One region of the Aerococcus vaginalis genome, then DNA from elsewhere that is predicted to be linked to it. Evidence: predicted binding sites of a transcription regulator. Region 1 holds the regulator's gene; the other holds the start of a gene.

Region 1 (3,430 bases):
TTGCGTAAGCGCACCTGTTTGTGGTGGGTTTCAGCTGCTTTGTCGAAATCACGTGCGATAAAGGCTTTTTCTTTTTCGTCATTGAGAGCACGAATTTCGCGTTCGAGCTGGGCTTTTTCACCACGTACCGATGACTGTACACCTTCGTTCAATCGTTTAGTTGCGGCGGCTTCATCGATCACATCGATCGCAGAGTCCGGCAAGTAACGATCAGAAAGGTAGCGATGGCTCAACGTTGCAGCTGCTTGAATGGCTTCATCAGTAATCGTCACCTTGTGGAAGTCTTCGTACGCTTTACGGATCCCTTCGAGAATTTCCACCGTTTCCGATTCACTCGGTTCTTCTACCAATACTTTGGAGAAACGACGAGCGAGTGCGGAGTCTTTCTCGATGTATTTCTGGTATTCATTCAACGTCGTCGCACCGATCACCTGAACACTACCGCGAGCAAGCGCAGGTTTCATCAAGTTAGAGGCATCAATCGCTCCTTCTGCGCCACCTGCACCGATCATCGTATGCAATTCGTCGATGAAGAGAATTACTTCGCCATCCGTTTCGACTTCTTCGATCATTTTCTTCACACGATCTTCGAATTCGCCACGATATTTCGTTCCAGCAACCATCGATCCCATATCCAAAATCATGAGGCGCTTATTGGCGAGTGTATCCGGCACTTCACCATTCGCGATACGCTGTGCGACCGCTTCGACAATAGCGGTCTTACCGACGCCCGGCTCACCGACCAAGACTGGATTATTCTTCATACGACGGCTCAAAATCTGCATGAGACGACTAATTTCTTTGTCGCGTCCAACCACTGGATCTGCATCACCATGTGCCACACGTGCGGTCAAATCCTTCGCGATACTATCCAATAGTGGCGTCTTCGAATCACTCTTGTTGGACTGATTGCCATCGATATGTCCGCGCCCCTTCTTCATCAAGACGCTCGGGTTCACACCAATCATTCGGCAAATTTCGCGGTACACTTCCGCCAAGTCAACTTTGAGATTGCGCATAATACGAACGGCGAGCGTTTCTTCGCTGATTAATGCGAGTAAGATATGCTCCGTTCCAATCAACGTCGCATCTAACATCTGTGCGATCGTCTGTGCAATCACTAAAATCTTGCGTGTCTTCGGCGCATAATTCGGTTCCCCAAAGCGGTTCGTCGGGCTGGTAGATGTCCCATAACCGCTCAAGTAATCGAACTCTTCCACCATTTCCTGATAGCTTGGCAAGAATTTCTGCAATACTTCCTGTGCGACACTACCCTCTGCTTGGTAAAGGCCTAATAATAAATCTTCTGATTCAATGGTACGGTGATTAAATTGTTCAGCGACCTCAAACGCATGTTCCAATGCGGCTGTCGCTTTTTCAGTATAAACGTCGTGACTCATCCGACCACTCCTTATTCTTGTAGATTAACGGTATTTCAAACGCTCGATAATATGCTTCAAAATGATTGCACGCGCTTGATTCGGTCTATCGATGGATTGCACGATCGCATCGTCCACTGCGGCACGCATGATGAATGCTTGCTTCTCATCGATTAATTGCTTATGCGTCAGATTTTCGATCACAGCATTTGCATCTCTCAGAGAAATGCTGTCTTGGATCATCAAATTAATACGATCCAAATACTCTGCCTCATCGACAACTTGTAATTTCATAATGCGAATATAACCGCCACCACCGCGCTTACTCTCGACAGCATAGCCTTGTTTCGGGGTAAAGCGCGTATTAATTACGTAATTGATCTGCGACGGTACACATTCGAAACGATTCGCAATCTCACTGCGTCGAATCTCGACATCTGAAGCATCGCGCAAAACATCTTTTAGATAACTTTCGATAATATCAGATATATTCCGCTTTTGCATAATTCTCAACTCTTTCTATGAGATTGACTAACTTTGACTAATATCATTGTACCGTGTTTTTGTGACTGACGCAATTGTTTGAGATGCCATCAGTTAATGTAGAAACACGATCACTTAATAAAAAACAGCCCAAGCCAGAAAGCTTGGGCTGTTAGATTGTTCGTTAGTTATTAACGCTATCGGCTTAGTACCAACCGTTTGCGTTCCAGAATGCTAAGGCTGCATCCCATGAACCGTAACGACCAGCAACGTATTGATCAGCTACACGTTCTTGGTTAGCTGGTGAGAAGTCACCATTCAAGTAGCTTGCGTCTAATTGGTAACGACCGATGTAACGTCCGTTACGTGCGTCGTAAGAACCACCGGATTCACGACTAGCAATGATTTCTTTTGCGCTACCACCTTGAACTGGTGCTGCTTGAGGTGCTGGCGCAGGAGCTGGTGCAGCTTGTTGTACAGGTGCTGCTTCTTGTGCAGGTGCTTCCTGAACCGGTACAGTTTCAACGTGACCGTTTGCTTCCTTAACTTCTACAGAAGAAACTTTTTCGTTCGCATCGAAGTTGAACGTTAATTCGTTACCTGGGAAGATCAAGTTTGCGTTTTCGATGTTGTTGAATGCTGCCAACTGGTTAACGTCTACACCAGCAGCTTTAGCGATAACGCCTAAGGTGTCACCGTATTTGATAGTGTAAGTTTTGTTGCCGTCTTCTTTTTCTTGGAAGTCTGCTTTAACCTGTTCTACAGTACGTGCTTCCCAAGAGCTTGCTTCGCCGTTAGCCTGTGCATTGGCAACTTCACCGAAGTTCAATGCAATAACTGTAGACAATGCAACTGTTCCGCCAAGTAAAACCTTACGTAAATTCATGTTAAATAAAACTCCTTTTTCTTTTGCTATGATTCTAGATTTTCTGCACGTCATTTGCGTGCCTCTCATTTCGACAAAAAGTATACTATCACGGTCATTTGGGTTTGTGGGGAAATCTGGCGAACTGTCAATGACCTTTAACCACACTGTGAAAGTTGTTGTCTGTATGCAACGTTTTGCCGTTTTTTGTAATGTTTCTGTAACTTTTGTGATATTTCACGCTAATTTTTCTGTTTTTCCTTGTTTGTGCAACCTTTCTCAATCTGGATAAACTATTTTTTTCATACTACAATAGGTGTAATACATTCGGCGCGTCATCTAAAACCTAGCATTTCACAACCTAATTTATATGACAGCGCCGTTTTTACATCTCAATCATCTATATAAAGGAGGGCTACCATTGCCAACACATCTTTTTACTTCAGAATCTGTAACAGAAGGACATCCGGATAAAGTAGCTGACCAGATCAGCGATGCGATCCTCGATGCCATCCTCAAAGAAGATCCGAACGCACGTGTGGCGTGTGAAACGGTCGTTAATACCGGTCTCGTCTTCGTTTTCGGTGAATTATCAACGTCCGCCTATGTAGATATCCAAAGCATTGTGCGAGACACCATTCGCCGTATCGGTTATACTGATGACCTTTACGGTTTCGATGCCGACCACGTGGCTGTGATCGTC
Region 2 (3,430 bases), on a different contig from region 1:
TTGGATAGCTTTGAATAAATTAGTCCATATATCGTGTGATAAAGACGAGCATTACGTGCTCGTCTTTTTTTATTCACAAAATATGTGAGTGGCGGTAGATAAAAGCGCTTAAACATGATATGATGGATGAAACGGTTGCAGACAATAATGGGGGGATCTCATGGCAGAAATTGTGAACTCGTGGTTATTCACGGATCATTTATCTGAAACACCACGAGAAATTACAGAACAACTGATTACTGGTGAAGAAGTCGTCGATGCGTTCAAGACGATACGTGATGTTGCAGCCTTTACGAATAAACGTTTAATTGTAATGGATGCTCAGGGGATTACTGGTAAAAAGAAGGAAATTTATTCTATTCCTTATCGCTCAATTATTATGTGGTCAACAGAAAATGCTGGAAAGGTTGACCTAAGTGCTGAAGTTGAGCTTTGGACACGTGTTGGGAATTTCAAATTAAATCTATCAAGGGGAATAGATGTGAGACGTTTCGATCGTCTCTTTGCGGAGATTTGTTTATAGGGAAATTCGTGATTTTCCCTTTACAGCTGGCTCAATTTTTGATACGATAATTCGGCGATATTCGGGTCGCAAATAACACGATACTCCGCTGTCAGATAGTAAAGTTAGTTCATCGGCAAGAGTATTAGTGGAGAGGAGAATCATAATGAGTCACAATCCGAAATTAATTGATGAGATCGCTTCTGAACAATTGCGTAGCGATATTCCAGAATTCCGTCCAGGGGATACTGTACGTGTTGATGCAAAAGTTGTCGAAGGTGATCGTGAACGTATCCAGGTATTCGAGGGTGTTGTTATTGCTCGTAAAGGTCAAGGTGTCAGCGAAACCTTCACTGTACGTAAAATGTCCAGTGGTGTAGGTGTTGAACGTACTTGGCCAGTACACACACCTCGTATCGCTAAGATCGAGGTTGTACGTTACGGTAAAGTTCGTCGTGCGAAATTGTACTACTTACGTAACCGTCGTGGTAAAGCTGCACGTATTGCAGAACGCCATCGTTAAAATTAGTTCGAAACTAATCAATCAAGTGTCGATGTCTTCGGATATCGGCGCTTTTTTTGTGCACTGAAACTAATCGAGTATGATAGCATAGATATAATGACAGACAGGAACTATTAGGAGGACTTTTTATGCGTCAAATTAAGCCATTGCTCGATGAATTATTCGAAAAACATCACGTCCCTGTAAAATATGAAGCCAATAAGAAGGGTGAACATACCTATTCTTGTGGTTATAATTTCTCTAAAGTAGCAAAAGATCCATTGATCTTTACGGTGTGGGCACAAGATTTTCAAGAAGATCAAGTAATGACGAACTATCAGATTACGTTTCGTCTGATTGCTAAGCTTGAAGATCCTACAAAGCGTGTGGAAGCATTAGAAGTGATCAACCGTTTCAATCAGACATTATCTGGTCCGTTCACGGTGATGCTCGACGACTACAATCAAATGTCCATGCGATTATTAGATGTGACATCTGCCGAAGCACAGGATATTAACCTAATCTACACATTAGTTCAATTCGGGCTGAAAATTGCTGGACAATTGTACATTGAATTCCAAAATGAATTGAATGGCAAAGATTTAAAAGCAGAAAATTAAGGTTTTATAAATTAATCAAAAGTGTTTTGACCTTTTCTGACTATCACAGTATACTGGTGATAGTGAAAAAGGTCATTTTTAATTACTGAGAGAAATGAGGGGATCAGATGGTCGAACCCAGATTCCAAATGACGACGAAGCTACAAGAGACGCTCGGTGAAGCGCAGCTAATCGCCCAGACACGGCATCATCAGGAGATTGCTGTGCCGCATTTTTTGCGCGTACTATTGACGCCCGATGAGGCCAATTATCAGTTGTTGGAAAGTATGGAAATTCCAATGACAGCGTTAGATCAAGAAATTAATAAAGAAATTGATGAGATTGCAACAGTTAGCGGTTCAAATATTACGTATGGTAATTCTATTTCAAGCTCATTAGCGGCATGGATCCAAGCAGGACAGGCACAAGCCGCTGAATTTCATGATGAATTTTTAGCAACGGATACATTGTTATTGGCGCTGTTTGCGTTGAATTATTTACCATTTACCAAGTGGCTCAAACAATATATCAGTGAAGAACAATTAAAGCATGCCATTGAAGAGATGAGAGGGGGAACGACTGTGACATCACCGAATGCTGAAGAGACTTATCAAGCGTTAGAGAAATACGGTGAAGATTTAACACAGAAAGTAAAGGATCAAGTACTCGATCCGATTATCGGACGGGATATTGAAATTCGCGATGTTATCCGTATTCTATCACGTAAATCTAAAAATAATCCGATTTTGATCGGTGATCCTGGTGTCGGTAAAACAGCCATCGTCGAAGGACTTGCTGAACGTATTATTCGCGGCGACGTGCCAAGCAATCTGAAGAATAAGCGTCTCATCTCGTTGGATATGGGCGCTTTGATTGCCGGGGCGAAATATCGTGGGGACTTCGAAGAACGTTTCAAAGCGGTACTCAACGAAGTGAAACAGGCCTCTGGTGATGTGATCCTCTTCATCGATGAGATTCATAATATTGTCGGTGCTGGCAAAGCAGAAGGTTCGATGGATGCTGGGAATTTACTCAAACCGATGCTTGCGCGTGGTGAACTCCATTGTATTGGTGCCACGACACGTGATGAATATCGTCAGTATTTTGAAAAGGACAAAGCGCTCGAGCGACGTTTCCAACGCGTAGCAGTTAATGAACCGACTGTTGAGGATACGATCAATATTTTGCGTGGATTGCGTGAGCGCTTCGAAGCCCATCATCATGTCAAAATCCATGATCAGGCACTCATCACAGCAGCGAAACTTTCGGATCGTTATATTATCGATCGTTTTCTACCAGATAAAGCGATTGATTTAGTCGATGAAGCTAGTGCTGAAATTCGTGTAGAAATGAATTCGATGCCGAAACCACTCGACACAGCAAAGCGCCAATTATTGAAATTACAAATTGAAGCGGCAGCACTCAAAGCGGAGGAAGATGCGCTTTCTCAGAAGCGTTTGACAATTGTCAATCAGGAAATCGCAGATACACAGGAAACGGTTAATGCGTTAACCACAAAGTGGGAGCAAGAAAAGCACGTCTTTGAGATTGTCCAAGAGAAACGTGAAGCGCTTGATCAAGCGAAACGTGATCTCGAACAAGCACAGACGAATTATGATTTAGAAACAGCTGCAAAGTTACAGCATGGCACTATTCCATCATTGATGGCAGAGATTGCTGAATTAGAGGTTGAACAGCAAAATGCGGATGATGAGAACTCTCTCATTCATGACTCGGTAACGCCAGAGCGTATTGCGGAAGTCGTGGCTTCGCAAACGGGGATACCTGTAGCTAAATTAGTACAGAGTGAACGTGAGAAGCTATTAC

Evidence for each region. Region 1 encodes CtsR, which represses protease genes until heat stress. Its sites were predicted from a motif close to TTGGTCAAAAAAGGTCAAANA; they were not measured.
Region 2: ACWOEX_RS05625 (ATP-dependent Clp protease ATP-binding subunit) is a predicted target of CtsR. The motif match lies at 1,648-1,668, and genes of this name have one in related genera.

What each region holds. Positions count from the first base shown of each region.
Region 1 covers NZ_JBSMYC010000003.1:141,229-144,658, forward strand. Annotated here, with positions in the region: gene ACWOEX_RS04655 (ATP-dependent Clp protease ATP-binding subunit) at 1-1,400, opposite strand, end outside; gene ACWOEX_RS04660 (CtsR family transcriptional regulator) at 1,425-1,883, opposite strand; gene apf (aggregation-promoting factor) at 2,068-2,748, opposite strand; gene metK (methionine adenosyltransferase) at 3,149-3,430, shown strand, end outside.
Region 2 covers NZ_JBSMYC010000004.1:98,255-101,684, forward strand. Annotated here, with positions in the region: gene ACWOEX_RS05605 (hypothetical protein) at 1-18, shown strand, start outside; gene ACWOEX_RS05610 (PH domain-containing protein) at 161-523, shown strand; gene rplS (50S ribosomal protein L19) at 669-1,025, shown strand; gene ACWOEX_RS05620 (hypothetical protein) at 1,154-1,624, shown strand; gene ACWOEX_RS05625 (ATP-dependent Clp protease ATP-binding subunit) at 1,732-3,430, shown strand, end outside.